DNA from 3 places in the Buttiauxella sp. JUb87 genome. Region 2 is predicted to be linked to each of the others. Evidence: predicted binding sites of a transcription regulator. Region 2 holds the regulator's gene; each other region holds the start of a gene.
What was found. Region 2 encodes Fur, which represses iron uptake genes when iron is present. Its sites were predicted from a motif close to ATAATAATGAGAACNACTATCAA; they were not measured.
Positions count from the first base shown of each region.

Region 1: a site for Fur is predicted at 3,584-3,606, ahead of gpmA (2,3-diphosphoglycerate-dependent phosphoglycerate mutase). Genes of this name have one in related genera too.
Region 3: a site for Fur is predicted at 1,895-1,917, ahead of zupT (zinc transporter ZupT). Genes of this name have one in related genera too.

Region 1 is NZ_SNVY01000001.1:1,407,710-1,413,741, reverse strand. Features, by position in the region: gene zitB (CDF family zinc transporter ZitB) at 1-871, opposite strand, end outside; gene EC843_RS06620 (YbgS-like family protein) at 995-1,372, opposite strand; gene aroG (3-deoxy-7-phosphoheptulonate synthase AroG) at 1,693-2,745, shown strand; gene gpmA (2,3-diphosphoglycerate-dependent phosphoglycerate mutase) at 2,809-3,561, opposite strand; gene galM (galactose-1-epimerase) at 3,771-4,811, opposite strand; gene galK (galactokinase) at 4,805-5,953, opposite strand; gene galT (galactose-1-phosphate uridylyltransferase) at 5,956-6,032, opposite strand, start outside.
Region 2 is NZ_SNVY01000003.1:419,131-425,162, forward strand. Features, by position in the region: gene glnS (glutamine--tRNA ligase) at 1-736, shown strand, start outside; gene chiP (chitoporin) at 1,210-2,607, shown strand; gene chiQ (ChiQ/YbfN family lipoprotein) at 2,655-2,984, shown strand; gene fur (ferric iron uptake transcriptional regulator) at 3,074-3,526, opposite strand; gene fldA (flavodoxin FldA) at 3,813-4,343, opposite strand; gene ybfE (LexA regulated protein) at 4,496-4,777, opposite strand; gene ybfF (esterase) at 4,913-5,689, opposite strand; gene seqA (replication initiation negative regulator SeqA) at 5,884-6,032, shown strand, end outside.
Region 3 is NZ_SNVY01000005.1:78,559-84,590, forward strand. Features, by position in the region: gene ubiK (ubiquinone biosynthesis accessory factor UbiK) at 1-44, opposite strand, end outside; FMN riboswitch at 179-326, shown strand; gene ribB (3,4-dihydroxy-2-butanone-4-phosphate synthase) at 425-1,078, shown strand; gene zupT (zinc transporter ZupT) at 1,115-1,882, opposite strand; gene ygiD (4,5-DOPA dioxygenase extradiol) at 2,081-2,869, shown strand; gene EC843_RS17515 (glutathionylspermidine synthase family protein) at 2,908-4,068, opposite strand; gene EC843_RS17520 (DUF1190 family protein) at 4,075-4,749, opposite strand; gene tolC (outer membrane channel protein TolC) at 4,909-6,032, opposite strand, start outside.

The sequences.
Region 1 (6,032 bases), on a different contig from region 2:
GGCAAACCTGATACTCCATTTGTACTGTGGCATGTTCAATCTGATATTCATCTTTCAGAAAATGGTGGATGCGTTCCAGCAGGGCGTCGTGATCGTGCGGTGGCACCACCTGAACATGCAACGTCATTAACGGTTTTTCACCGACCAGCCAGATATGCACGTGGTGAACGTTGCGGACTTCGGGAATCGTTCTGATTAACTTGCGCTGCAAAACGGGGATATCAATGGCGTTTGGTGCGCCTTCGAGCAACTCATTAACGCTCTCTTTTAGTAAATTCCACGCGCTGCGCAACACCAGGCATGACACCAGTATTGAGAGAATAGGGTCAATTGGCGTCCAACCGGTCCACAAAATAATAAGCGCCGCAGCGATAGCTCCCACCGAACCTAACAAATCTCCCATAACGTGCAGAGCAGCAGCACGCACGTTGATATTTTTTTCTTCATTTCCGCGATGCAAAATCCAGAACGAAAATATATTCGCCAGTAACCCGGCAAAAGCGATGATCAGCATGGTCCAGCCAGCAATCGGCTGCGGCTGATAAAAACGCTCTATCGCCTCCCAGACGATCAAGATCGTTATCACCACTAAGGCAATCGCATTCACAAATGCGGCAAGCGTGGTCAGCCTCAGCCAACCGAAGGTATGACGGGCATTCGGCGGACGACGGGCAAATTTCACCGCCATTAGCGCGACCAGCAGCGCTGCCGCATCAGTCAGCATATGCCCTGCATCAGCAAGTAAGGCAAGTGACCCTGATATCACCCCACCGATGACTTCCGCCACCATAAATAGCGCCGTGATGGAAAATGCCCAGAACAGACGTTTGGAGTTGGAATCACCCGAAGAATGTTGATGTGTATGCGCCATGATTTCTCAGTATTTGAAAAGCAACAATGCGCTAATTATAACCACTAAAGCTGATCAACTTATTGAATAAAACCTATAAAAAAGGAGAGCCTAAGCTCCCCTGGTTTTTTCAGCTGGCTGATTTTACTGTGAAGTCCCGTCCACTTTGCTGTTCACATCATTGCCGCTGCCGGTTTCAACCTTTTGGTTGGTATCCGGGCATTTACCGTCTTTACACATCGAATTTTTATGAATTTCATCCTTGCTCATTCCATCACTGGTCAAACCGCTATTACTGGTTGAGCCATTTGGATGGAGCATGGTGCCGCTATTGTTGATATTGCTGTTATCAACGCCTTTCGGGGCTATGTTCTGATTCGCGCCAGGTGCAACCTGGCCTGCTTCAGCGCCAGCATTAGCCTGGCCGTTATTCATGCCGCTGGTGTCGGCAGCCAAAGCTGCGCCGCTGGCAAGAGTGAGGGTTGCTGTCAGGAAAAGAGTGGTTAATTTATTCATCATGATGCTCCTGTTATGGTCGTTATTGCTGGATAACTTCTTCCAACAGTGCACAGGTCCTATTCGGATTAAATTATTTCTATCGGTGATACCTGCCAACTTTAATAATCTAATCAGAATACAATTTTGCCAAAATGATACTTTTTGGTGTTAACAATTAAAAATTGTAGCGTCATACCGAGCTTTTACCATTTATTGACCGCTTTTAGGTCGTTTTCAGGAATATTCTGCCTGAAGTGTAAAAGCCCGTTTACACTTCAGGCTTGAAGCGATAGATTGAAGGGATTGCAACTAAGCTAAATCTAAAGGCCATTTCCGGAAATATCATGAATTATCAGAACGACGACTTACGCATCAAAGAAATCAACGAACTTTTGCCTCCAGTAGCGCTGCTCGAAAAATTCCCTGCCACTGAAAAAGCAGCTGCAACGGTATCTGGCGCGCGCAAAGCGATTCATAAAATCCTTAAAGGAAATGATGATCGTCTGCTGGTTGTCATCGGCCCTTGCTCCATTCACGATATCAAAGCGGCGAAAGAGTATGGCGCGCGTTTACTGACATTGCGTGAAGAACTGCAAGGTGAGCTGGAAATCGTTATGCGTGTTTACTTCGAAAAACCACGCACGACGGTGGGCTGGAAAGGCCTCATCAACGATCCGCAAATGGATAACAGTTTCCAAATCAACGATGGCCTGCGCATTGCTCGTAAGCTGTTGTTAGATATCAATGACTCCGGCCTGCCAGCAGCGGGTGAGTTCTTAGATATGATTACTCCGCAGTATCTGGCGGACTTGATGAGCTGGGGGGCTATTGGCGCACGAACCACAGAATCTCAGGTTCACCGTGAACTGGCGTCGGGTCTGTCATGTCCGGTCGGCTTCAAAAATGGTACCGACGGCACGATGAAAGTGGCGATTGATGCTATTAATGCCGCTGGCGCGCCACACAGCTTCCTGTCTGTGACGAAATGGGGTCATTCTGCCATTGTGACGACCAGCGGAAATGGTGACTGCCATATCATTCTGCGCGGCGGTAAAGAGCCAAACTACAGCGCGGAGCACGTCGCTCAGGTTAAAGCGGATTTAGTGAAGGCAGGCCTGCCTGCACAGGTGATGATCGATTTCAGTCATGCCAACAGCAGCAAGCAGTTTAAGAAACAAATGGAAGTTGGCGCCGATGTTTGCCAGCAAATCGCTGGTGGCGATAAAGCCATCACCGGTGTGATGATTGAAAGTCACCTTATTGAAGGCAATCAGAACCTGGAAAGCGGTGAACCGTTGGTTTACGGCAAGAGCGTGACCGATGCTTGTATCGGCTGGGAAGATACTGAAGTTGTGTTGCGCCAGTTGGCTGATGCAGTGAAAACGCGTCGCGGCTAAGTCTTGACGCAGTAACAATAAAAAAGGCGTGGTTTTCACCACGCCTTTTTCACATCTAACGAATTACTTCGCTTTACCCTGGTTTGCTACCGCTGCGGCTTTTGCTGCGATCTCATCAGCATTGCCCAGATAGTAGCGCTTCAGCGGTTTGAAGTTCTCGTCAAACTCATACACCAACGGTACGCCAGTTGGGATATTCAGCTCAAGAATTTCGTCTTCGCCCAGGTTATCAAGGAATTTAACCAAGGCACGCAGGGAGTTACCGTGTGCGGCAACAATCACACGCTCGCCGCTTTTCATGCGTGGCAGAATGGTTTCATTCCAGTAAGGGATTACGCGCTCGATAGTTAACGCCAGGCTTTCAGTTACCGGCAGCTCTTTATCGGTCAGGCTTGCATAACGTGGGTCATGGCCTGGGAAGCGTTCGTCATCACGCGTCAATTCTGGAGGTGTTATCGCAAAGCCACGACGCCATTGTTTAACTTGCTCATCGCCGTATTTTTCTGCGGTTTCTGCTTTGTTCAGACCCTGCAGCGCCCCGTAATGACGCTCATTCAGCTTCCAGGATTTTTCAACTGGCAACCAGGCCTGGTCCAGTTCATCGAGGATGTTCCACAGAGTATGGATGGCACGTTTCAGCACAGAAGTGTAAGCAAAGTCGAAAGAGTAGCCTTCGTCTTTCAGCAACTTACCTGCTGCTTTCGCTTCAGTTTGACCTTTCTCAGACAGATCAACGTCATACCAACCGGTGAAGCGGTTTTCGTTGTTCCACTGGCTTTCACCGTGACGAACCAGAACCAGCTTAGTAACAGCCATAGTTTACTCCTTAATGAGCCTGTGATTAATGATAACGATTATCATTATATTGCCGCAAAGGGGCGAGCGGCAATGCTAAACGTTTAACATAGCGAAAAAGAGTGTGGAGTGTAAGTTGGATGTGAATGGTTGTTATATTTTTGTCGCTAAACGGCGGGAAATCCAGCGATTCGCAGAAGAATTGCCCTCCGTGGAGGAGGGCAAGGCACTTAGAGTGGAATGAACTCGTATTCCGTAATGCTTAAGTACTCTTCATGTGGCTGTAACCAGCAATCAGGTTGTGGCCATTCCGGATGATTAGGGCTGTCTGGCAGGAATTCGCTTTCCAGCGCCAGGCCCTGGTACGCATTGTACGTTCCTTGTTCCCTTGCCGGTGTACCGTCCAGATAATTCCCGCTGTAAAACTGCAATGCCGGTGCGGTGGTGTAGACCGTCATTTGCAGTTGATTGTCGCTCGACCAAAGGTGTGCTGCTGGCAGGCTGGCATCGCCCTGTGCTTGTAACAAGAACGCATGATCGTAGCCTTTAACCAGCACCTGGTCGTTATCAGACAGGAAATCATCAGCGATGGTTTTCACTGTGCGGAAATCAAAGCTGGTACCTGCCACATCTTTAAGCCCGGCCTGTGGAATACCGTTGCTATCGACTGGCAAGTAGCTATCGGCCAGCAGTTGCAGGCGATGTTGACGAATATCGTTCTGCTTACCGTCGAGATTAAAGTAGGCGTGATTGGTCAGGTTCACCGGGCATGCTTTGCTGGTTTTGGCGCGGAACTCAACAGTAATGCAGTTATCTTCGGTGAGAGCATAACGCGCGGTTGCACGTAATTCGCCAGGGAAGCCTTGATCGCCATCTTGTGAATCGAGGGTGTACAGCACTTCATGTTCGTTCTGGCGCACAATACGCCAGCGACGTTTGTCGAAGCCATCTGGCCCGCCATGTAGCTGATGTGCGCCCTGGTTTGCTGTCACGTTGATGGTGACGCCATCGCGCTCAAACTGGCTGTTGGCAATCCGGTTTGCGTAGCGCCCGACAGTTGCTCCCAGATAAGCTGACTGATTCAGATAATCTTCCGGTGTTTCGCAGCCAAGCAGCGTTTCGCGTACGCTTCCGTCTTTCATCGGCACACGACACGACAACAGGGTAGCGCCCCAGTCCATGACTGAGACAACTAACCCCGCGCTGTTGCGCAGGGTGGAGATGCGGAACGGTTGCCCATCCGGTGCAAGCTGTGGTGTTTCTTTTAGCATTGGCCCGCGCCCTCCGAAGGTTTGCAGACATAAAAGGTTTCTTTTATGCCGGTTTTGGCTTCGTACTGTTTGGCGACCGCTTGTTGTACTGCAGGAACCAAATCTTCCGGGATCAATGCAACGATACAACCACCGAAGCCGCCACCTGTCATACGCACGCCGCCTTTATCGCCAATTGTGGCTTTCACGATTTCAACTAACGTATCGATTTGTGGCACGGTGATTTCGAAATCATCGCGCATTGACGCATGAGACTCAGCCATCAGTTCGCCCATACGTTGCAAATCGCCTTTTGCCAGCGCATCGGCAGCTTCTACGGTACGAATATTTTCGGTGAGGACATGGCGCACACGCTTAGCGACAACCGGATCAAGTTCATGTGCCACAGCGTTGAATTTTGACAACTCAACATCACGCAGCGCTTTCTGAGTGAAGAAGCGTGCACCAGTTTCGCATTGCTGGCGACGGGTATTGTATTCGCTGCCCACCAGCGTGCGTTTGAAGTTACTGTTGATGATGACCACGGCCACGCCTTTTGGCATCGAAACCGCTTTGGTACCCAGCGTGCGGCAATCAATCAGCAACGCATGATCTTTTTTACCTAACGCAGAAATCAGCTGATCCATAATGCCGCAGTTACAGCCGACGAACTGGTTCTCTGCTTCCTGGCCATTTAAGGCAATTTGCGAGCCGTCCAGCGCCAGATGATAAAGCTTCTGGAACACGGTACCCACTGCGACTTCCAGCGATGCCGATGAACTCAAGCCCGCACCTTGTGGCACGTTGCCGCTGATCACTAAATCGGCGCCGGCAAAGTTTTTATCACGCTTTTGCAGATGCTTAACCACACCGCGAACATAGTTGGACCATTGCTGCGTGTCGTGGCTCAGAATCGGTTTGTCGAGTGAAAACTCGTCGCTTTGATTGTCATAATCCGCGGCGATCACGCGTACCATGCGGTCATCACGTTTTGCGCAGCTAATGACCGTCTGGTAATCGATAGCACAAGGAAGCACAAAACCGTCGTTGTAATCGGTGTGCTCGCCAATCAGGTTAACGCGGCCAGGAGCCTGAATAGTATGGGTTGCCGGATAACCAAAGTGTTCGGCGAAGAGGTGTTGGGTGTTATCTTTCAGACTCATTTTTATTCTCCGGATTGGCGAAAGTGAATATCGGAAACGGCACGCAAGCGTTCTGCGGCTTGCTCTGCGGTTAAATCAC
Region 2 (6,032 bases):
TAAGCGTATTGGCGTGACCAAACAAGACAACACCGTTGAAATGGCTGCTTTGGAATCATGTATTCGTGATGACCTGAACGAAAACGCCCCGCGCGCGATGGCAGTGCTCGATCCGGTGAAAGTGATTATTGAAAACTTCCCGCAGGGCGAAGTGGAAATGGTCACCATGCCAAACCATCCGAACAAGCCAGAAATGGGTAGCCGCCAGGTGCCGTTCAGCCGTGAGATTTACATTGATCGTGCTGACTTCCGCGAAGAAGCGAATAAGCAGTACAAGCGTCTGGTGTTGGGCAAAGAAGTCCGCCTGCGTAATGCTTATGTGATTAAAGCCGATCGTGTTGAGAAAGATGAAGCCGGGAATATCACCGTGCTGCATTGTTCCTACGATCCGGACACATTAAGCAAAGACCCGGCTGATGGCCGTAAAGTAAAAGGCGTTATTCATTGGGTAAGTGCTGAACACGCCTTGCCAGTTGAAATTCGCCTTTACGACCGTCTGTTCAGCGTGGCTAACCCAGGTGCGGCGGAAGATTTCCTGGCAACGATCAACCCAGAGTCTCTGGTGATTAAGCAAGGTTTCGTCGAACCAAGCCTGCAAAATGCTGAGAAAGGCAAAGCGTATCAGTTCGAGCGTGAAGGTTATTTCTGCCTTGATAGCCGTCTGGCAACTGCGGAAAAACTGGTGTTTAACCGCACCGTTGGTTTGCGTGATACCTGGGCCAAAATAGGCGAGTAATTAGTTATACACGCAGTCAATATGTAACAAAGACGCCGCAAATCGCGGCGTTTTTTTTTGCTTAATAATCACAGGATTAAATATTTACTTACATTCGCGATGCGAATTAATGTTATTTATATTTCCCTGGGAATTCTCTGGCTGGTCAATCTCGGAACATAATAAATCCTTTCTTTTATCATGTGAGCGCTCTCATATGGTGGTTTATATCAATATTTGTTGATTTATAAACATAAAATTCCACAGTTGATTTTTGTTACAAATACTCATGAATTATGTGCTCTCTGTCATAATATCGGAATGAACTCTTACAAAGTCGTTGATAATTCGCGTCGCGAAAAATAGTCTTATGGGGAGCAGTAAATGCGGGAAAATATTTATAACCGCTTTAGCCGTTAGGCATTTTTACTTTTTTCGCTATCTGACGTCTTTTAACGTCCGGCGATTATTTATACGTCAAAGAGGAATTTTATATGCGTACGTTTAGTGGCAAACGTAGTGCGCTGGCCCTTGCTATTGCAGGCGTCACGGCTCTTTCTGGACTGGTTGTTATCCCTCAGGCAAGTGCAGCAGGTTTTTTTGATGATTCAACACTGACCGGTGGTGTTTATTACTGGCAGCGTGAACGTGACCGTAAAGATGTTACGACAGATAAATATGAAACTAACCTTTCTCACGCTACCTGGAACGCCAATCTGGACTTCCAGTCCGGTTATGCTGCTGACATGTTTGGTCTGGATATCGCCGCCTTTACTGCTATCGAAATGGCAGAAAATGGCGACAGCGGCCACCCGAACGAAATCGCATTTTCCTCTTCAAACAAAGCTTACGATGAAGATTATTCCGGCGATAAGAGCGGTATAAGCCTTTATAAAGCCGCAGCTAAATTCAAATACGGCCCGGTTTGGGCCCGTGCGGGTTACATCCAGCCAACAGGGCAATCTTTATTAGCACCACACTGGAGTTTCATGCCTGGTACTTACCAGGGCGCTGAAGCCGGGGCAAACTTTGATTATGCCGATGCCGGTGCTCTGAGCTTCTCCTACATGTGGACCAATGAGTATAAAGCTCCGTGGCACCTGGAGATGGACAAGTTCTATCAGAACGATAAGAACACCAAAGTTGAGTATCTGCACTCGCTGGGCGCGAAGTATGACTTCAAAAATGATCTGATTCTTGAAGCGGCATTCGGTCAGGCAGAAGGGTATATCGACCAATACTTCACTAAAGCAAGCTACAAATTTGATGTAGCTGGCAGCCCATTGTCTACCAGCTACCAGTTCTACGGTTCGCGTGACAAAGTCTCTGATGGCAGCGTTAACGATCTGTATGACGGCACCGCATGGTTGCAGGCTCTGACATTCGGCTACAAAGTGGGCCAGGTTGACCTGCGGCTCGAAGGTACCATGGTCAAGGCTGATGGCCAGCAGGGCTACTTCCTGCAACGTATGACCCCAACTTACGCATCGTCAAACGGTCGTCTGGATATCTGGTGGGATAACCGTTCTGACTTCAACGCCAATGGTGAAAAAGCCATCTTCGCGGGTGCCATGTATGACCTGAGCAATTGGGATCTGGCTGGTTGGGCTGTAGGTGCTTCGTATGTTTACGCATGGGATGCAAAACCAAGCTCTAAACCAACCACTGACGGTTACTACGATGCTGACAATCGCCTGAAAGAATCGGCGTACAGCCTTGACGCGTTGTACACCATTCAGGATGGGCGCGCGAAAGGCACTCTGTTCAAACTGCACTTCACTCAATACGACAACCACTCCGACATCCCAAGCTGGGGCGGTGGTTACGGCAACATCTTCCAGGATGAGCGTGACGTGAAATTCATCGTCATCGCACCGTTCACCATCTTCTGATTCGATTCCGGGCGTGAAAGCGCCCGGTTTTATAAAGGATATCGAGCATGAAAAAAATCATTTTGGTTACGGTCATGGCTTTAGGTTTGAGCGCCTGCGCACAACCCTCTAAAACGGCACCTGAAGATACAAAACTGAAACAAGCCTATAGCGCCTGTATCAATACCGCAGAAGGGAATCCTGATAAAATTCAGGCCTGTCAGAGCGTGTTAAACGTGCTGGGTCAGGAAAAGGAACACCAGGAATTTGCGAAGAAAGAAACGGTGCGCACCCTGGATTATCAAAACTGTATTCAGGCCACTCGTACTGGTAACGACCAGGCGGTAAAAGCCAAGTGCGATAAAATCTGGCAAGAGATTCGTGCGAACAACAAGTAATCTGTGAATTCAGGCAATAAAAAAACCGGTGAGCTTCCTCACCGGTTTTTTTATACCTGACATCTGGTTCAGAATGTCAGATATGCGGATTACTTTTCGCTGATTTCGTGTGCATTCTCGTCGGTACGGCAATCACCTTCAGCGCAGTGACCGTAAAGGTACAGGCTGTGGTTGGTCAGACGGATGCCATGGCGTGATGCGATTTCACGCTGACGAGATTCAATTGAATCATCACTGAACTCAATAACTTTGCCGCAGTCCAGGCAAATCAGGTGGTCGTGGTGATGTTGTTGAGTTAACTCGAATACGGATTTGCCGCCTTCGAAGTTGTGACGAGTGACAATGCCTGCATCATCAAACTGGTTTAGTACACGATAAACTGTGGCGAGACCAATTTCTTCGCCCATATCAATCAGACGTTTGTATAAGTCTTCCGCACTGACATGATGGTTCACCGGACCCTGTAGCACTTCAAGGATTTTTAATCGCGGAAGCGTGACTTTCAGGCCGGCCTTCTTCAATGCGGTATTATTGTCAGTCATGCGGAAATTGTCCTGTTGCTTAACGGATCGCTCGGACTCAGGGTGAGCGTTAAGATGAATGCGTCTCATTATAGAACTGCAGATTCTAAATGGAAACCGCAAGTATTATTCATAATCAAGCTAAAAAATGGCGGCTGAGTCGCGATTTAATTGCCTTGTTAGCTATTTAGCCAGGGGGTCATTGTACAGGGACAAACCGAAAAGTTAAAAATTTGTAGCGATTATTTTAATCGGAATAATCTATCAATGTGACGCAACCCGTTTAAAAGCTGCGTCACATCCAGAATCAGGCGTTGATGATATCTGCCAGGTTCAGCTCGTCAGAAACTTGTTTGACCCATTTCTGAACGCGTTCAGCGGTCAGTTCTGGTTGACGATCTTCATCGATAGCCAGACCGACAAAGTGATCGTCGTCAGCCAGACCTTTAGAGGCTTCAAAATGGTAGCCCGCCGTTGGCCAGTGACCGACGATAGCAGCACCGCGTGGCTCAATGATGTCACGGATAGTGCCCAATGCGTCACAGAAGTATTCTGCATAGTCTTCCTGGTCACCACAGCCGAACAGGGCGACCAGTTTGCCGTTGAAATCAACTTCTTCCAGAGTCGGGAAGAAGTCATCCCAGTCGCATTGCGCTTCACCGTAATACCACGTTGGAATGCCGAGAAGCAGAATATCGAAGCCTTCCAGGTCTTCTTTGCTGCTCTTAGCAATGTCATGCACCTCAGCAACGTCTTTACCGAGCTGTTTTTGAATCATCTTCGCGATATTTTCGGTGTTACCAGTGTCGCTGCCGAAAAAAATGCCTACGATTGCCATGAGTAAAATAACCTCTTGATACTTAATGGTATGGTGGCTGCTAATTGGCCACAGATAGGGCAATCATAGCAGAACACATTGCGGTGCGGAAACTGCTATCAGCCTGTTGTGCACAGACTGCAACATCGTATTCCGGGCATATAGCCTTTCAACTAACTGAGATGCTGCTTCAGTTGCGCGAGTAGAATCTCTTCAATCAACTCACTACGACTGATATTGCGCGCTTCAGCCAGATGATTTAGTGCATCTACTGCATCGTTATTGAGCTTCAGTTCCACTCGCTTCAGGCCGCGTACTTTATCGCGCTTGAGCTGGTTGCGTTTGTTGATACGCAGTTGCTCATCACGCGTCAGCGGATTAGTTTTTGGCCGCCCGGGGCGACGCTCGTCCGCGAACAGATCTAATGTAGTACGGTCCGTTTGTTCTTTTGCCATGATTAGACTACTGACAGGGAATTCAGGTGGCACGGAGCGGGGTGCTCTGGCGCATTTTAGCGCGCAATCATACATCAGCATGGCTTGCGCGCCAACGCGTTAGCTGCATCTAACAGCCAGTCGGTTTGTTTTTAATCAGTTTGCGGCACTTGCGTCGATAAAACGGTGGATTGCGCGCAAAACAGCATCAGGTTTTTCGGCGTGAACCCAGTGTCCGGCACCGGCAACCACATGAGCGCGCGCCTGAGGGAATTGCGCAAGCAGCGTTTCGCGGTGTGATTCGTCAACATAAGGGGATGCACCACCACGGATAAACAGTGCCGGTTCATTCCAGGTTGGGATAGCTTGCCAGCCGACAATATTCTCGTACTGTTCCCACAATACCGGAACATTAAACTTCCACTCGCCGTCAGCAAATGACTTCAGCAAGAATTGAATCACACCTTCTTCGTTCAGATGCTCACGCATCACCATAGCGGCTTGTTGACGTGTTTTCGCTCCACTACTACTGACTGCATTAATAGCCGCGAAAATTTCATCGTGACGGCGTACCTGATAATCCACCGGTGCAATGTCAATCAGCACCAGTTTATCAATGCGCTCAGGTGCAATAGCTGTCAGAGCCATCGCAACTTTACCGCCCATGGAATGGCCGATAATGATTGCTTTTTCAAAGCCATATTCTTCGAGCGTTTCAACCACATCCTGCGCCATCGCGGCATAGTTCATTTCAGAGCTACGGGGCGATAAACCATGGTTGCGCAGATCGATTTGCAGCAACGTATGATTTTGCCCGAGGTCGCGGGCCAACACGCCCAGGTTATCAAGGCTACCAAAAAGGCCGTGGATTAGGACGATGGGGGAATTACTAGTCGATTGTTGCGCAGTTTGCAGGCGAGCATTCAATTTCATGGCAAAGTTCTTTTTTTTTACTTCGTGAGGTTAGGGTATCATAACGGCATCCTGCCGCAGTGCCGCAAATTTCCAGTTTAGTCTGACTTTGTGGTGTGACATAAGTTTGGCGCTACCCGAGGTTGGGATTTGTGCGAATATGTACATATAATCCCAACAACTTGAATTCAGAAAAGATACCGCACCGGATTAAGATGAAAACAATTGAAGTTGATGACGAGCTCTATCGCTATATTGCCAGCCACACGCAGCACATTGGTGAAAGCGCGTCCGATATTTTACGGCGCATGTTGAAATTTACCGCCGGTCAATCTCCTGCTACACCAGTAACTACCGGCCAGAC
Region 3 (6,032 bases), on a different contig from region 2:
TGGACCTGGCGTGCGATCTGTTCAATTTTTTTCGGGTCAATCATAGTGGCTTCCATAATCTTACGGGATTGTCTTGCGCGATTAACACTAATTGTAATGCCTGTGAGGCCGGTTAGAAACCCGAAATGTTCTAAGGTTTGGCGTTGCCAGAGAAAATCATCGGCGTTATAGTAAGTCTGCTTATTCTCAGGGCGGGGTGTAACTCCCCACCGGCGGTAAATCAGTGAACGCTGAAAGCCCGCGAGCGCTCCAGAGCAATCTGGAGGTCAGCAGATCCGGTGTAATTCCGGAGCCGACGGTTATAGTCCGGATGGGAGAGAGTAACGACTAAGCTCAAGCTTTAGTAAGCTTGCACACGTTATTTTTTTAGCTCCTAAGACTGCCCTGATTCTGGTAACCATAATTTTAATGAGGTTTTTTTACCATGAATCAGACGCTCCTTTCTGCATTTGGCACTCCTTCCCAGCGCGTGGAACATGCTCTTGAAGCATTACGTGAAGGTCGTGGGGTAATGGTTCTTGACGATGAAGATCGCGAGAACGAAGGCGACATGATTTTCCCAGCCGAAACCATGACCGTTGAGCAAATGGCTCTGACCATTCGCCACGGTAGCGGTATTGTTTGCCTGTGCCTGACTGAAGAACGCCGTAAACAACTCGAATTGCCAATGATGGTTGAGAACAACACCAGTGCTTATGGCACAGGGTTTACTGTGACTATCGAAGCCGCAAAAGGCGTGACCACCGGTGTTTCTGCCGCAGACCGTATTACCACGGTGCGTGCCGCGATTGCTGATGGCGCAACACCAAGTGACCTGAACCGCCCGGGCCACGTGTTCCCGTTGCGCGCTCAACCGGGTGGCGTGTTAACCCGTGGTGGCCACACAGAAGCCACTATCGATTTGGTGACACTGGCAGGCTTCAAACCTGCAGGTGTGTTGTGTGAATTGACCAACGATGATGGCACCATGGCGCGCGCGCCTGAATGCATCACCTTTGCACGTGAACACAATATGGCTGTGGTGACAATTGAAGATCTGGTGGAATACCGTCAGACTCACGAACGCAAAGCCAGCTAAAATGCAAAAAGCCCGGTGATTAAACCGGGCTTCTCCTCAACCAATGCCGCTGGTTTGCAGCAGCGTCAGACTAAACCCCATCACCGCCATACCGCAAAGCACGCCATAACTTGGGTTGTTATGGGGATCAATTTCTTTGGCAAGCGGCATCAGTTCATCAACCGATAACGCCACCATAATCCCTGCGACGGCAGCCATGATAGCCGCCATGATGACTGGCGACACCATTGTGCCCAGAATCAGCCAGGCCAGCACACCACCAAGAATTTCGGCAAGACCCGAAATCCCTGCCCAGAAAATAGCTTTGCGTTTCGATCCCGTTGCCGCGTACACCGGGCCTGCAACCGCTAATCCTTCTGGGATGTTGTGCAACGCAACGGCGAGCGCAATTCCCATCCCTAACTCCAGGTTACTGCTTGCCGTCACAAATGTCGCAACACCTTCCGGGAAGTTATGCAGACTAATGCCGAGGGTCAGTAGCAACGCGGTACGCCGTAAATTGCGAGGCTGCGGTTTACTGTCCATTAAATCTTGCGGATGTGCATGGGGTAGGGCGCGGTCAAGAGCGAAATAGCCTAACAAACCCAACATAAACATGCCGTAACCTAAAACGGGTGACATTCCTTGTGTGTGAAGTGCTGCGGGTAACATCTCCATTAACGAGATAAGCAGCATAATTCCCGCTGCAAAACCGAGAGAAAATGCCAGCACACGGTTTGAAGGTTTCTGGCCGATAACGCCAAGAAAGGCACCTATAAAAGTGGCTCCCCCTGCTAACAGGGTCAGAATCAAGGGTACTGACATTCATTGCTCCTTTTGATAATGATTCTCATTTATATTAATGGGCGGTGTGATAAAAATCGAGAGCCAGATGGGAAGCTTTACACATCGCTTACATTCAAATTTCCTGAAGATCTTCATCATGCTTATCTGAGTTCTTCATTGTGCAAAAGCGCGTACTGTAGTTTTCATAAACTGAATGACCTGATTAAAGGACACACCATGACAACTCAACGAATGCCTGCGCTATTCCTCGGACACGGTAGCCCAATGAACGTGCTGGAAGATAATCACTATACCCAAGCCTGGCGTCATTTGGGAGAAACCTTGCCGCGGCCAAAAGCTATTGTGGTGGTCTCAGCGCATTGGTTCACTAAAGGCACGGGTGTCACCGCGATGGAAACACCAAAAACTATTCATGACTTCGGTGGTTTCCCACAAGCGTTATATGACACGCATTACCCGGCACCGGGTTCGCCTGAACTGGCGCAGCAGTTAGTTGATCTTCTGGCACCTGTCCCAGTAATGCAGGATAAAGAAGCCTGGGGGTTTGACCATGGCTCCTGGGGTGTATTGATCAAGATGTACCCCAATGCTGATATCCCGATGGTGCAACTGAGTATCGACAGCACGAAACCAGCAGCCTGGCATTTCGAGATGGGTCGAAAACTGGCAACACTGCGCGATCAAGGCATCATGCTGATTGCCAGTGGCAACGTGGTTCATAACCTGAGAACCGCACGCTGGCACGGCGAAAACACACCATATCCATGGGCCGAGTCGTTTAACCAATACGTTAAAGACAACCTCACATGGCTTGGGCCGGTCGCTGAGCACCCGCTGGTGAACTTCTTAGATCATGAAGGCGGATCGTTATCTAACCCAACGCCGGATCACTACCTGCCGTTGTTGTATGTTCTGGGAGCGTGGGATGGTAAAGAGCCGATTACGTTACCTGTAGACGGCATAGAGATGGGATCGTTGAGTATGCTTTCGGTACAAATCGGCTGATATGTTTCTCCCTCTCCTTTAGGAAGAGGGAGAAACAATTATTCTACGAACACATGCGGATAGAAGCGTGAAAGATCCTGGGTGATTAACTCGCGATCTTCACGAATACCAATACCTGCAGGTTGATCGTTGATAAGCCAACTGCCGATCAGCACATAACTGTCGCCAAATTTTGGTAACTGATAGAACTGCTGGACGATCATCCCTTCTTCACCGTAAGGGCCATCGACACGGGCAATTTCTTCGCCGTTTTCGATGATCTTCACATTTGCACCTTCGCGAGAGAAGATTGGCTTCACCACGTATTTATCCATCGGCGGATAGTTATCTTCGGCAAAATATGAAGGTAGCAGATTTGGATGATCCGGGAACATTTCCCACAGCATTGGGAGCAATGCTTTGTTGGAGATAATGCTTTTCCAGGCTGGTTCCAGCCAGCGTACACCCGCATCTTCCAGCTTGGTGGAGAACATCTCACGCAGCATGAACTCCCACGGGTACAGTTTGAACAGGTTGCTAATCACCTGATCCTGCAGATCGGTAAACTGGCCTTTTTCGCCCAGACCGATATCTTCCATGTAGACGAATTCGCTCGCCACTTCGGCTTCAGCCGCGCAGTCTTGTAGATACTGAACGGTACCGCGATCTTCTTCTGTGTCCTGGCAGCAAGCAAAATGAACCAGATTGAAACCGTGTTGCTGTTTCAGCTCAGCAAAACGCTCAATGATCTTCTCTTGCAGGCTGTTGAACTGATCGCTTTCTGCTGGCAGGTTACCGGCCTGGATCTGATCTTCCAGCCAGATCCACTGGAAGAATGCTGCTTCATACAAAGAGGTTGGTGTGTCGGCGTTGTTTTCCAGCAACTTGGGTTCACCTACGCCATCCCACGCGATATCCAGGCGTGAGTAAAGCGACGGTTGCTGGGTACGCCATGACTGACGCACAAATTCCCAGGTGTGTTTAGGAATGCGGAATTTGGCCAGCAGTTCATCGCTGCTCACGACTTTTTCCACTACCTTCAGGCACATTTGATGTAATTCAGCGGTGACCTCTTCCAGGCGTTCTACCTGCGGAAGCGTCAGCTTGTAATATGCGTCTTCACACCAGTACGGCTCGCCGTACATGGTGTGAAAATTGAAACCGTATTCTGTGGCTTTCTCGCGCCAGTCCGGGCGCTCAGTAATCGCGATTCTTTCCATAATTTCTTAGCCACCCATGGAACGAGAAGAACCTGTTGCGCTGCTACTGCGCTGCATAGTCGATTGTTTAGCCACTGAGTCACCGAAACCGCCGCGTGTCACAGTGCTGGTGGTGGCAGGTTTAGGTGCCATTGCCGTTTTCGGTACGGTTGTCGTACGGCCTGGTGTCGCGGCACCATAGCTCTTACCGCTGGCATCGGCATATTTACCGTAAGCAGGGCTTGCAGGGTTCTTCGAAGTAAACAGAGGTTGCTGCGCAAAGCCCGCCCCGCCGCCCATCAATCGGCCCATCATGTAACCGGCCATCAATGGCATCCAGAAGCTGCCGCTTTGCTGCGGTTGTGCCTGAGCTTGTTCACCTGCCACGCTGGCTTGAGCTGGTGCTTGCTGGCATTGGCCTTCACCAAACTCAGCGATACATTCTTCACGCGAGGCGTATTTTGGCGCTGTACGTTCTGCTTCTTTTAGTGCGTTGTTAAAGGAAGTCGTACATTCTGCACTTTTGCCAGGGTTGGCTTGCGAACAGTCATCCGCATTTTGATACATGGAGACTGTTTCGTCATTTTGTTCGCAACCGGCTAGCATAAACACAGCGGTAACAGCCAATGCGACTGGCGTCAAATGGCGGGCGTTCCAGCTTTTGCGGAACGATGCGTGGTTTATGATTTTTGTCCGTTTCATTTATCTGTCCTGAGCCCAGTGGTTATGGTGCTTAGGATAGGGGATGAATGGTTGAAATTAAAGCGATGACGGATGTTTGAAGGGAGATCTTTACTCTGCCTTACGTTCGCATGCGTAAGTTGTGATGGGGGCATGTTGCCACACCCCCAAAATATCTGATCAGTTGCCGAATGGGTTAGCTGATTTGCTGCTAGTCGCAGAAGCTGGAGTCGCTTGTGCTGGTGTTGTAGCAGTCGTTGCTTCGCTATCCGCTGTATAACCATCCGCGCGAGCATTTTGGTCTGGCGTTTCTGGAGCCACGCTGTCAGCCGTGGTTGGTACTGGTTTACCCAGTGTTGCATTCAACGCTACAAGATCCTGTTCGTTAAGCGTACCCAGTGCTGATTTAATATTCAGCTGGTTGATTAGGTAGTTATAACGAGCGCTGGAGAGCTGTTGCTTGGCGTTATACAGCGTCGTGGTCGCATCTAACACATCAACGATGGTACGAGTACCGACGGAATAGCCTGCTTCCATGGCATCCAGGGAGCTTTGTGCAGACACAACCGCTTGTTTATAAGCGTTGATGGTACTGATGGACGCATTAACGTTGTTGAACGAAGAGCGAACTGTTTGCACTACGCTACGATGCGCGCTTTCAAGCTGCTCACTTGCGCCAACAAAGTTGTATTGCGCTTGTTTCACTTGAGAGTTAACAGAACCGCCAGTGTACAGTGGCAAGGAGAAGTTCAGGCCGATTTTATTCTGGCCCATATCGCTGTCGTTGTACTGAGAACTATTGGTTTTAGAACCACTGTAGCTGGTATCGGAAACACCAGTAGAAGCGGTCAAACCCACGGTTGGCATGTGGCCAGTTTCTGCGTAGCGAATTTGCTCGCGAGCCAGGTCCTGAGACAGACGTGCTTGCAACAATGCCAGGTTACGTTTTTCCGCTTCTTTCAGCAGATTATTCACGCCATCCGGTTTGTTGGTTTTGAAGCCGTCTACATTCAGTGATGCCAAAGATGGATAGTAATTACCGGTCACCTGGCGCAGCGTTTCTACCGCGTTATCCAGATTGTTTCGTGCAGTGACTTCGTTTGCTAATACGTTATCGTATTGCGCACGGGCGTTCTGTACATCGGTAATGGCGACCAGGCCAACGTTAAAGCGCTGAGTGGTTTGATCCAACTGACGATAAATAGCCTGTTTCTGTGCTTCAGTGAAGGACAGTGCATCAATCGCACTCAATACATTAAAGTAGGCTGTTGCAGTATTCAGAATCAGTGTTTGTTGGTCTGTCT